Regions from separate parts of the Shewanella submarina genome, predicted to be linked through region 3. Evidence: riboswitches for the same ligand, from Rfam matches in the RefSeq annotation. Region 3 holds a riboswitch; each other region holds the start of a gene.
What was found. A riboswitch is a leader RNA that binds a small molecule or an ion and turns the genes downstream of it on or off. The one in region 3 is predicted to bind thiamine pyrophosphate.

Region 1 (4,206 bases), on a different contig from region 3:
ATGATCGATAAGCTCATCATAGTCGGCGGCGTAAAAGTCACCGAATCCCCAGTCATCGCCACTGGCACGTTTTAGGGTTGTCGCCAGTTTCCAGTCGCTCAGAGCTGCTGATGCCGGAGGTATGACGGTAACTCTGTGCTCACTGTTTTCCTGTCCGCGGGCGGCCAGAAATACGCTGGAGCCATTAAAGAATCCACGGCGACTGTCCAGAAACGCAGTGCGCACCGACAGGTCCCAGGCATAGACCTGATAATGTAGTTCAACTGTCTGACCATCAGTCAGTAACTGCCAGGTTTGCTTATCCAGCTGAGTGACAGCAACCGGGTTGCCATGCCCGTCGACGGCTTTCAATCCTATAATATTTTTGGCGAAATCCCGTACCATATAACTGCCGGGTAACCAGGAGGGTAACCAGACCTGCTGGCTTTGCGCCGGTTGTTCAATTGTCATCACCACATCAAACAGGTGAGCATGTGGATTGGATGGCGTAATCTGGTATTTGATCATGGATGATTTTATCTGGGTTGACCTGTCGCTCATGCTGCCAAATTTGCATGGCGGGAGCAATGAATTCCGGATACAAGGTATTGAATTACAGATATACTGACGCCATTTACTGTTATCTGGGCCAATGGTCCCAGTAGATAGATGACATATAGATACAGGAGCAATGACTGATGGCCGAAGAGACGATTTTCAGCAAGATCATTCGCCGGGAAATTCCCGCTGACATTCTTTACCAGGATGACCTGGTAACGGCTTTTCGTGATATCTCACCCCAGGCACCTACTCATGTTCTGATTATTCCCAATCATTTGATCCCGACGGTCAATGATGTGAAAGCCTCCGATGAGAAAGCGCTGGGACGCCTGTTTACCGTGGCAGCCAAGCTGGCCGAAGAAGCGGGTATTGCAGAAGATGGTTACCGCCTGATTATGAACTGCAATAAACATGGTGGTCAGGAGGTGTATCATATTCATATGCATCTGGTTGGCGGACAGGCGCTGGGACCTATGCTCAGTAAGAGTGTATAATCGAGACAATCGGGGTAAGTCAGCTTACCCCTTTTTATTGGCGGACATTAAAGCGGGAGGCTTATGAAGTTCCTTTCCAGACGGCTGGTAATGCCGGAAGACCTTAACTACGCGAAAACCCTGTTCGGTGGCCGTGCCCTCGAATGGATTGATGAAGAAGCGGCAATCTATGTGATCTGTCAGCTGGGCACCAAGTACATAGTCACCAAGCATATCGGCGCGATCTCTTTCGAGAATGCGGCGACAGAGGGGGATGTGGTTGAGTTTGGCCTGACAACCAAAGCGGTTGGCCGTACCTCGATTACTGTATCCTGCTTGCTGCGCAACAAGTTTACCGGCAACACCATCTGCTCTGTGGATGAAATGGTGTTTGTGAAGGTAAACCCCGAAACCCGCCTGCCAGAGCCCCACGGTAAAACGCTGGATGATTTGGCTGAAGAGACTAAAGAGTCTCTGCGCAAGTTGAATATTGGTGTATAGAGACTTGCTGGGGTAGTCTGGGGATTCTTGGACAGAAAGGAGATCTTGCTATGACTCGCAGTTTGCTGATTGTGTCACTTGTTGTTTTGCTGCTGGGTGGCTGCGCCCATAATACTGCCGGTGTCACCATAGACTCCCGCGGGCAGGTAACAGTGGATGGCAGTGCGCTGGAGAATAAACTGACCCTGTCTGACGCCAGAGGGAAAGTTATAGGGCGATTCTTGCGGGCCTCTGCACTGATCACCAATGATAAGACCAGCAACCTGAATGTTCAGTACAAGTTTACCTGGTACGATGCCGAAGGCTTTGTGGTGGAAGATGATGCCAGCGCCTGGATCCCACTGCAGCTCTATGGAGAAGCCCGTCAGCAAGTGCAGGGCGTAGCCCCCAATGAGACAGTGACAGGTTTTGCCCTGACTGTCCGACCTGTGTACTCCGAGTGATCCTAATTTAATGCCTTACTAAAGCCTCAACTTCAGTTGGGGCTTTTTTTCAACTGTCTGTAAATTTGTTCATTAACAGATGTAATCAGGTTAATTGCATGTATAATTGGCGCCGCCAAGGGGTGTCCGGGATCAAACTTTTTGATTTTCGGACTGAGATGTCAATGACGAACCCTTCGAACCTGATCCGGCTTATACCGGCGTAGGAATGGGCTGACAATGTGCATTAACCACGCTTTTTTGCAATGCCGGATCTCAAACTGGAATTGAGGTCCTATGAAAAATAATAAGTATTCTGTGCTGTCTGCGGCCATTGCGACTGCACTCTCTTTCCCGGCCTTTGCCGCTGACTCCTCCGAAGAACGCCAGCCAATGGAAACCCTGATGGTTACCGCAGATTTCCGCGCCACGGAAATCGACAAAGTACCTGCCAGTATCAGTGTTATCGGCAAGCAGCAGCTTGAAGATGACGGCGGCGAAAACTTTCAGGATATTCTCAACGCTATTCCCAATATCAACTGGTCAGGTGGCAGTTCCCGCGCCCGCTATTTCCAAATTCGTGGTGTTGGCGATCAGGAAGAGTATGAAGGTGCACCTAACTCCTCAGTGGGCTTCTTTGTTGACGATATTGACCTGTCAGGTCTTGGCATGGCCTCCAACCTGTTCGACATCGACCAGGTAGAAGTACTGCGGGGCCCACAGAGTACGCTGTTTGGCGGTAATGCCCTGGCTGGTGCGATTTACCTGAAAAGTGCTGAGCCAACTGCAGCTACCGAAGCCGGTGTTGAAGTTTCAGTTGGCACTGACGATCTGCTGACCATAGGGGCGTACGCCGGTGGCAGCATGAATGCCGACGACACTTTGTTGGGCAGAATTTCGGTTCAAAGCCATCAACAGAATGGCTTTATGGATAACCAATACCTGGGTCGTGACGACACCAATGCCAGAGATGAAGTATCCGCCAAAGCCAAGCTGCGTTGGTACGCCACCGATAAGTTACAGGCCGATCTGACCTTGATTCACGGCGACTTTGACAATGGCTATGACGCCTGGTCGCTGGACAGTAACGGTGAGAATACCTACACAGATCGCCCCGGCAAAGATACCCAAACCACCAATGGTGCTGGGTTAAGCCTGAGCTGGGAGGCCCACAAAGCCTTTAATGTAGAGACTATCACCAGCTTTGCTGATACCGAGCAGCGCCATGCCTATGATGGTGACTGGTCCAATCCCGAATACTGGGCAGGTTTTGAATGTCCTATCTATGATGACAATTGGAATCACATAGGTGACGCGCCTTGTGTCTATGACTACTGGTGGGACAAAACCGCCGAGCGTCAGAACTTCAGTCAGGATGTGCGTTTGCTGAGTACCGAAGATGGTCGACTGTTTAACGGAACCACTGACTGGCTGGTCGGCCTGTATTACAACCGCCTGAGTGAAGATAACTCTAGGTATATAGAAGATCGATATGCTGATGAATTACCTAGAAAAAGAAAGCTCTATAGTGACTATTCCGCTGATAAAGTGTCAGCCTTTGGTCAATTGGACACTTATATTGGTAACTTCCATTATTCATTGGGAGTTAGGGTCGAGTCATGGTCTGCCGATTATTTCTCGGACGGGACAGATAGTGAAAAGCTTGGAGAAGATTTTTCTGAGTCTCACTCACATGATGAAACACTTTGGGGGGGGCATATCTCGGTAAGCTATGCATTAGATGCTGACCAACAAATCTATGCAAAAATTTCCAGAGGGTATAAGGCTGGAGGCTTTAACACAGATGTTGATACAAAAACTTATCCCGAACTGTCGCAGTATCTCGCTTATGACCCAGAGACTTTGTACAACTACGAAATTGGCCATTCCGCGAGTTTGCTAGATGGCGATTTGACAACTAGGGTGGCGGCTTTCTTTATGGACAGAGACGATCAGCAAGTGGATGCGTCTATCCAAGAAGGAGAAGGCAGTGAGTCTCCTGGAGACTTTATTCTTTATACAGCGAACGCGACCAGCTCAACTAACTATGGACTAGAGGCTAGCGCTAGTTATTACCTCACCCAGAATTTGGAGTTTTATGGTTCTGTTGGTTTGTTGAAAGCAACCTATGATAGCTACATTATCGAAGTTAAAGAGGATGTATTTCTTGATCTCTCCGGGCGTGAACTGGCCCATGCGCCTAGCTATAACTATCAGCTGGGTGCCACCTGGCGCGGTGATACCGGCTTCTTTGCCAATATGAACCTGTC
Region 2 (4,206 bases), on a different contig from region 3:
CGAACCTGTTGTGCCCAGCGGTACACATAGCCCATTGGATTGTTGTAAGCCTGATCCTGCCAGCTGTTGCCACCCATCATATCGACAGGGAAACAGGTACCGGCAAGACAGAACTGATCCGGTGCCAGTCGTGGCAGCCTGGCGGCTTTACTCTGAATCGCTTCGATATTGTCATAGTAATCGCGCATACCACTGCCTAGATCGAAGCCACCAATGTAAAGCTGCTCGTCGTGCACCACGGCAGTCCAGGCATAAACGTTCAGCACTTCGCCCCAACCTGCAGGTCCATACTTGGGTTCCAGACCCATACGGTTTGGCTGTTTACGCCATTTACTACCGTTGAAAGCCCACTGTTTTTTATCACCGTACAGCAGCTCAGGCTTGAACTTGTGAGGTTTGTAGAAGCGGTTCATCTTCATACGGAAGATAGACGACGCACGCCAGCTCTTGATAGCCAACTCCTCTTCCACAGCGCTGTATTCACCATCCTGCACCGCAGGGAACTGCTCAGGGTATGCCGCTTTCAGTTTGTCATAACCACCTGAGTGACCCACATGCATGGTGCCGAAGTACAGGTAGCCATCAAACATTGTCATGGCACCCATCTCATAGGTCTTGGCAATCACAGGGTCAGCATCGAAATCTTCGGTCTTGAAGATAGTGGTGAACTGCATAGGCTCAGCTTTACTGAAACCGGCTACTGGCATAGGGTTGGACGCCAACAGGTTACCACCCTGATAGGCTGGATCTTTGGCCGCCTTGGGGTGTGCCCAGGTACTGACCACCAGTCGCTCTTTACCTTTTTCATCCTGAGTTGTCACAAACTCTCCCGGCAGACCTTCATACTGGAAGCTGTCAGGGGTGACCACGTCAAAGCCATGGGTATCGCCACCGGCAAATGGCGCGTCTTTAGTGCCGACCCAGCGCAGGCCCACTGTGCCTGAAGTGCCCGCCTGACCCAGAGAGGTATCCGGACCCATAAAGGTATACAGGGCGCTGCTGCCATCGGGGTGAGTCAGCACTGTCATGCGACGGGAAGAGTCGTATGGGAAGTCAGCTTTACCCAAATAGGTGCGGGTCTGACTGTCGAAGGCGAATACCCGCAGGAAACCCTCGGCAGATTCAGTGGCGCTCTGGCTGTCCAGGTTGGCATGACCAATAAAGAACACTACGCCATTGTGGGCACCGGCAGAGCGGAAACCATAGATCTTGCTGGCTTCGCCTTCAAATACACCATTGCCCAGATGCTTGGTCGGGCCTTTGGCGATATCGTCTGCATAGTTCTGGCCCGGCGCGTTCTGGATCTCATTGGGGTTGATCACACTGGTTTGCTGGCTGCTGACATCATAGATATACAGCTGACCCGGGCGGTCGATATCCACCAGGTTACAGGCCTGCACTTCAGAGTCGAACGCGGTGACCAGCATAGGCAACTTCAGGTGTTTCATCATCCAGCCACACCAGCCGTTGTTCAGGCTGCCGAACCAGATCTCTTCACCCACCTGAGCCACGCCCCAGGCGTAAGAAGCATTACGACGCGCAGCCGCAGGCTCGTCGGTGTGCTCTGCATCGGCTTCTGTCAGTCCGGCGTAGGGTTCAAACTGGTTGTTGGGGTTGGCGCGACCGAAAAAGATCTCATCCACAGGTGCTATGGAAACACGTTCCGCAACAAAGTCATCTGTGGTTTCCATTACTCTGCGGTAATCGTCATCTGCGAATGCAGCGCCAGTCAGGGTCAGAGAAGCCACCAGACCGAGCCTGAAAATGTTTCTCATCTTATTGTTATTTAAATAGGTTGTTGTGGTTTTCAATTGTGTTCCATCAATATCACACATGATCGGGGGCGCTAATTTAGCGTTTTTTTTACTTCTGTCTGTGACCTGAGCAATGAATTGAGCACAGAGGGCAGGAATAATCGAACAATTCTCAGGCGAAGGTGTTAATTGAAATATCATCACTTGTTAAATTTCAGCCGGTAAATATACTGAGTGCCCTGAGACATAGGCTTGAAAGCTGTGTCTTTACTACTTGTCGGAGTGCCCGCTAACTGTCTTATCAACAGGCATAGGGCTGAGACCACGTAAGTGGGATCCGTTGAACCTGATCAGGCTAATACCTGCGAAGGGAACAAGTGTGGCTGACAGGCCGTGTCATATCTGCAGTTTGGTATTGGATATGGTGCATCAATATTAGCAACTGCTGTTTTATTGAGGTTTCATTTCAACAGCGATTGAAACGCCAGTCAGTAATCACCTGCCATCAACGCCATCCGACAAGCATTAATTCCCATAAAATTGGAGTGATGCTATGTCGACCAGAAAACAAACCCGGCTCGAAGCCAAAACTTACCTCGACACCCTGTCGACCCAACCTTTTCCCAACTCAAACAAGCTGTATGTGCAGGGCTCACGACCCGACCTTAACGTGGGCATGCGGGAAATCACATTGGCGCCCAGCCTGGTGGGGGGTGATAAAGACAAGCCTGTGTTTGAGCCCAATGACAGTATTCGCGTGTATGACACCTCGGGTTGCTACACAGATCCTGACCATCAAATCGATATCTATCGCGGAGCACCTAAAGTCAGGCAATCCTGGATTGAAGAGCGTCATGACACTGAGCTGACTGAGGGCGTCAGTTCTGAGTTTGCCAAATCACGACTGGCGGATGACACCCTGGACGAACTCAGGTTCCCAGCCTTGCCTGCCATTCGCAGTGGTCAGCCGGGCAAGTGTGTCACTCAACTTCACTATGCCCGTCAGGGCGTGATTACGCCTGAGATGGAGTACATCGCCATCCGGGAGAATATGGGGCGGGCGGCTCAGCGTTTTAAAGATGACAGCCTGAATCATCAGCATCAAGGTCAGGGTTTTGGTGCCAATCTGCCGGAGCAGATCACCCCGGAGTTTGTCCGTAAAGAGGTGGCCGGGGGCAGGGCTATCATTCCCGCCAACATCAACCATCCTGAATCTGAACCCATGATTATCGGCCGCAATTTTCTGGTGAAGGTGAATGCCAATATAGGAAATTCATCTGTGACCTCTTCCATTGAGGAGGAGGTGGAGAAGATGCTCTGGTCCACCCGTTGGGGCGGCGATACCGTGATGGATCTGTCCACCGGTCGCAATATCCACGAGACCCGGGAATGGATTTTGAGAAACAGCCCGGTGCCCATAGGCACAGTGCCCATGTATCAGGCGCTGGAGAAGGTGAATGGGGTTGCCGAAGATCTCACCTGGGAGGTGATGCGCGATACCCTGATTGAGCAGGCTGAGCAGGGAGTAGATTACTTCACCATTCATGCCGGACTGCTGCTGAGATTTGTGCCACTGACGGCTAAACGCATGACGGGCATTGTTTCCCGCGGCGGCTCCATCATTGCCAAGTGGTGTCTGGCCCACCATAAAGAGAACTTCCTCTATACCCACTTCCGTGAGATCTGTGAAATCTGTGCCCGCTTCGATGTCTCCTTGTCGCTGGGGGACGGCCTGCGCCCCGGCTCTATTGCCGATGCCAATGATGAAGCTCAGTTTGCCGAGCTCAGAACTTTGGGTGAACTGACCAAAATCGCCTGGGAATACGATGTGCAGGTGATGATTGAGGGGCCGGGTCATGTGCCTATGCATCTAATCAAAGAGAACATGGAAGAGCAGCTTAAGCATTGTGATGAAGCGCCTTTCTATACTCTTGGCCCGCTGACCACAGATATTGCTCCGGGTTACGACCACATAACGTCTGGCATTGGGGCGGCGATGATCGGCTGGTATGGCTGCGCCATGCTCTGCTATGTGACCCCCAAAGAGCATCTGGGTCTGCCTAACAAGGAGGACGTTAAAACCGGCCTTATCACCTATAAGCTGGCGGCCCACGCTGCGGATCTGGCCAAGGGGCATCCCGGCGCGCAGATCAGGGACAATGCGCTGTCCAAGGCCAGATTTGAGTTCCGCTGGGAAGACCAATTCAACCTGTCGCTGGATCCCGATACCGCCCGCAGTTTCCATGATGAAACCCTGCCTCAAGAGTCGGGTAAGGTGGCTCACTTCTGCTCCATGTGCGGCCCCAAGTTCTGCTCCATGAAGATCAGTCAGGAGGTACGTCAGTACGCCGCCGAAAACCCATCGCTGCAAACCCTGGCGGGTGACGCAGTCACCATGATAAGTGCTGAGCAGGCTGCCGCCTCCATGGCTCAGGCACAGCTTGTCCAACAC
Region 3 (4,206 bases):
TTGGGAGCAACTCTGTGCCAGCTCCAGACCCGGTACTCCCCACTCAAAACAGGTATCAGTTTTGGTTGGCGTAGCAAACACAGTACTGATCCCCAGATAATCCACAGGCAGACTCTGAGCCTCCTGCAACTGCGCCATAGATTCGACCGTCAGTCCCAGCAGTTTATCTTCACCCAACAGTTCCCTTGCCATCTCGGCAGGCATATCTGACTGTCCCAGGTGCACACCGTCAGCATTGATGGCCAGGGCCACATCCACCCTGTCATTGATGATCAAAGGTACTCCTGTACCCGCCAGGATAGTTTTGAGTAACTGCCCTCTATGGATAAAGCGACGGAGATCCCCCTGTTTCTCCCTCAGTTGCACCATGGTTACGCCACCTTCGACGGCCTGAGTGACCACATAGCAAAGCGCTTCATCACTGAGGCGCTCATCTGTCACCAGATACAAACGATAATCCGGGCTCATGACAACTCCGACACAGTGACTGAAGCCGCAAGCTGCTCAGGCGTTAACTGATACAAGGCGTCCAACATCTGCATTTGAAAACTGCCAGGCCCCTGACTTTGAGCCGCAGCCAGCTTGCCGGCAACGCCCATTACAGCTGCAGAAGCCAGCCCTGGGGAGAGATATTCCTGTTGAGGCAGGGCAGCAAAGGCCGCCGTCAGTGCAGTGAAAGTGCAGCCCATGCCTGTTACTCTGGGCATGATCTCGTGACCATCATGCAGGGTGAAAATGCGCCGCCCCACCACATAGTCAGTTTCACCGGATACCACCACGTCACAGCCATACTGACGATGAAGTGCCATCGCAGCCCCCAGGGCATTGTCACTGGACTCCAAACTGTCGACCCCTTTGGTGCTGCGTATCTCACCGGACAAGGCCATAATTTCCGAAGCGTTGCCACGAACGATAAATTTTTGCCCCAAGGCTTTGGCTATCTCACACAGCTCCCGGCTGGTATGGGTTCTCAGGTCACTGGCACCACAACCTACCGGGTCCAGTATCAAAGGTTTGTTCATCTGTACCGCCAGCTGGGCAGCATGCTTCATTCGCGCGACCCACTGCCTGTCCAGGGTACCGATATTAATAACCAGGGCGCCGGCGATGGTCAGCATCTCCTCCATCTCCTCATGGCTGTGGGCCATAATGGGGGAAGCTCCCAGCGCCAGCAGCGCATTGGCGGTGTTATTCATCACCACATAGTTGGTGATATTGACGACCAGAGGATGGGTTTGCCTCAGCAGCGCAAGCTGATCGGCCAGATATTGTCGGGGATCTTTCATTCAGCGTTCCTTCTTATCCAGACTGGCTCTATTTCTCTCAACCAAGTTTAGCCAAGCTATTCTGGCTGTGGCGTGTTTCAATTATGCAGACTGAAGAAGTGATCAACAGGCCCGTGCCCACTGCCTATCTGCCATTTGTCGGCGTATTTCAGTGCCTCGGTAAGATAGTGCTTGGCTTTGGTTACCGCCTGGCTGACACTCATCCCCTGGGCAAGATAGGAAGCAATAGCCGCCGACAGGGTGCAACCTGTTCCATGAGTATTGCGGGTCGGTACTCTGGGGGCCTGCAACAGCTCAATACCAGCTGAGGTGACCAACCAGTCCTGACTCATGGGCTGCTGATGCAAATGCCCTCCTTTAAGCAGCAATGACTGGGAGCTTACTTGCGGAGATATCTGAGTCAGCAGGGTCTGACAGGCATCCAGCATAGCGGATATTCCAGCCTGGTCTGTGACCTCAGGCACATCCAGCAGCTGCGCCGCTTCCGGCAGGTTTGGCGTGATAATATTGGCCAGCGGCAAGAGTTCACGTCTGAGGGTGTCAATTGCTGAGGTTTGAAGCAGCAAATCGCCACTGGTAGCCACCATCACTGGGTCCAGCACCACCCAACTGGGTTTGTACTGTCTGAGCTTGTGCGCTACCGCCGAGATGATCTCACTGTCGACCAACATACCAATTTTGACCGCTCTGACATCCAGATCGGAAAACACCGCATCCAGCTGCTGACACACAAAGTCAGGTGACACAGGATAAACACCACTGACGCCCTGCGTATTTTGCGCTGTTAATGCGGTAATGACAGAGCAGGCATAGCCGCCCGTGGCAGAAATTGCCTTGATATCGGCTTGAATGCCAGCACCACCGCCGCTGTCACTGCCGGCAATGGTCAAGGTAATGGGAGTATTCAACAATTTGCCCTCAAAGGGCGCAGAGAAGGAAGCGGAACCGGATATGGGGACAGGGTTCAATCCCGGATTTCCGTGCTTAGTTCCCTACGCCAGTATTAACTGGATCAGGTTCTACGGGTCCCGCAACAGCGGTCTCAGCCTGATGCCAATCACTCTGGCATCAGGCTCCCCGACTAAGTCAGACTGATCTTACAAGCGGCATCAGCAACTAAGCTGTCCGGCCCGACGATCAGTACCTGTGGATAATACCAAGCAGGTTGCAAGAGGAGCAAACAATTGTCGCTGCGATATATTTATGAGCCAATATCCCGCAGCGCCTGCTGCACCTCATCCCGGGTCAACGCTCGCCAATGACCCGGAGCCAGGTTTTCATCCAGGCTCAGCCCTCCAACCCGACTGCGATGCAGCGCCACCACAGGGTTACGAAAACGCCCGAACATGCGCTTGATCTGATGGTACTTACCTTCGGTCAGCACGACTCTGGCAATATGGCTGTCCAACACCTCAAGCCTGGCGGGGGCAGTGGTGATATCTTCAAAACTGAAGTACATACCTGCAGCAAAAGCCGGGGCATACTCTTCCGTCAGCGGGTTACCCAAAGTGACCAGATACTCTTTGGAGACGTGGGCGCCAGGTTGCATCAACGCTTCGGACCAACGGCTGTCATTGGTCAACAGCAATAAACCTGAGGTATTGAGATCCAGCCGACCGACGATATGCAATCCGGAACGCTCAGCTTCTGGCAACAGTTCAAGCACCGTCTTGTGCTCATCATCTTTGGTGGCAGACACCACACCAACCGGCTTGTGCACCATAAAATATTTAGGCGAGCAGGCCTGCAAAACCCTGCCATCACAGCTGATGGTATTGAACTCATCTATCAAGAGGTCCATATCTTTGGCAAGCAGGCCATCTACCTCAACTTTGCCAGACATCAATAACAATCGAACCTGTTTACGGGGGATCTGCAGGGCTTTGGCCAGATATCTGTCCAGCCGTGCGCGTTTACTTTCCAATTCACCAATATCCGCTGAGTGTCGTTAACTGTCGCTGATTATCAGTTATTCCGACTTTAATGCCTAATTCAGTCTGTCGGAGATATAATGGCAAAAATCTATCAGCTTTTTATTTTGCTATGAGTGAACCATTTCACTATCAAACTGAGTTCGTGCTGGACCGCAGCCACTATGAAGAGTGCTTCGATGAGTCGGCCAAACCACAGCCAGGCTGGCGACCTTACGCCAAAGCCATGGGATTTGTTGTTTTCGGCTTTGTATTGATTGCCATGCCGATTGAAGATGTGATCGGTTACCTGTTTATCGGTCTGGCAGCGGTGGAAGGACTCAGTGTTAAGTTTCGCCGTCCGTGGTGGCTTTGGCGCCAACTCATGAGCAAGGCAGCCAATCACAGTGTCAATTTCGAGTTGGATGATGACGGGATACGCATCAGCTCAGACTATGTAAACCAGTCCATTCGTTGGCAACAGATAGACAGTATTGACGCTACCGGCCGTGGTTACCTGCTCAATATCGGCAAAGGTCGCAGCTATATTTCCCGGCGGGTGCTGAATGATGAGGCAAACGCTTTTATCCGCGGCAAGATAAAATCCTAATATCCATTTTCAAAGCCATCCTCCGGGATGGCTTTTTGCTTTCAGGGATTTTCAAACCATATTGGCATACCACAGTCAGATGATCTCAAGCAGAAACTGTGACAGGGTAAAGAGAGGAAAAAGAGACAGCAAAAAAGGGAACGATGAAAGCATTTTTTACAGCAAGCTACGTCTGGTATCTGCAGTTGGCAATACTGGCCTTTGTGTTTCGGTTTTTTGTGGTTGAGCCCAAATGGAAAACTGGCAACTTTATGAGTATGACCTGGGCCGGGACTGCTGAAGCCGTTCTTATGCCTCTGTTTTTCTTTGGTACCATACTGGCGTTTGCCATCTTTATCTGTCTCAGCTTCTTCTACGCGGCCAATTGGTACCAGGGTTTGCTATTGATGCTCAGCAGTTT

Region 1: another riboswitch for thiamine pyrophosphate. It lies ahead of ACFOE0_RS08515 (TonB-dependent receptor); the one in region 3 lies ahead of thiD (bifunctional hydroxymethylpyrimidine kinase/phosphomethylpyrimidine kinase).
Region 2: another riboswitch for thiamine pyrophosphate. It lies ahead of thiC (phosphomethylpyrimidine synthase ThiC); the one in region 3 lies ahead of thiD (bifunctional hydroxymethylpyrimidine kinase/phosphomethylpyrimidine kinase).

What each region holds. Positions count from the first base shown of each region.
Region 1 covers NZ_JBHRTD010000010.1:63,416-67,621, reverse strand. The annotation lists gene ACFOE0_RS08535 (M61 family metallopeptidase) at 1-507, opposite strand, end outside; gene hinT (purine nucleoside phosphoramidase) at 678-1,034, shown strand; gene ACFOE0_RS08525 (acyl-CoA thioesterase) at 1,098-1,514, shown strand; gene ACFOE0_RS08520 (YcfL family protein) at 1,565-1,957, shown strand; TPP riboswitch at 2,066-2,183, shown strand; gene ACFOE0_RS08515 (TonB-dependent receptor) at 2,234-4,206, shown strand, end outside.
Region 2 covers NZ_JBHRTD010000015.1:111,965-116,170, reverse strand. The annotation lists gene ACFOE0_RS12325 (hypothetical protein) at 1-1,775, opposite strand, end outside; TPP riboswitch at 2,023-2,144, shown strand; gene thiC (phosphomethylpyrimidine synthase ThiC) at 2,308-4,206, shown strand, end outside.
Region 3 covers NZ_JBHRTD010000018.1:724,828-729,033, reverse strand. The annotation lists gene thiE (thiamine phosphate synthase) at 1-468, opposite strand, end outside; gene thiM (hydroxyethylthiazole kinase) at 465-1,286, opposite strand; gene thiD (bifunctional hydroxymethylpyrimidine kinase/phosphomethylpyrimidine kinase) at 1,364-2,194, opposite strand; TPP riboswitch at 2,259-2,376, opposite strand; gene ACFOE0_RS20265 (pseudouridine synthase) at 2,488-3,210, opposite strand; gene ACFOE0_RS20260 (YcxB family protein) at 3,330-3,806, shown strand; gene ACFOE0_RS20255 (hypothetical protein) at 3,950-4,206, shown strand, end outside.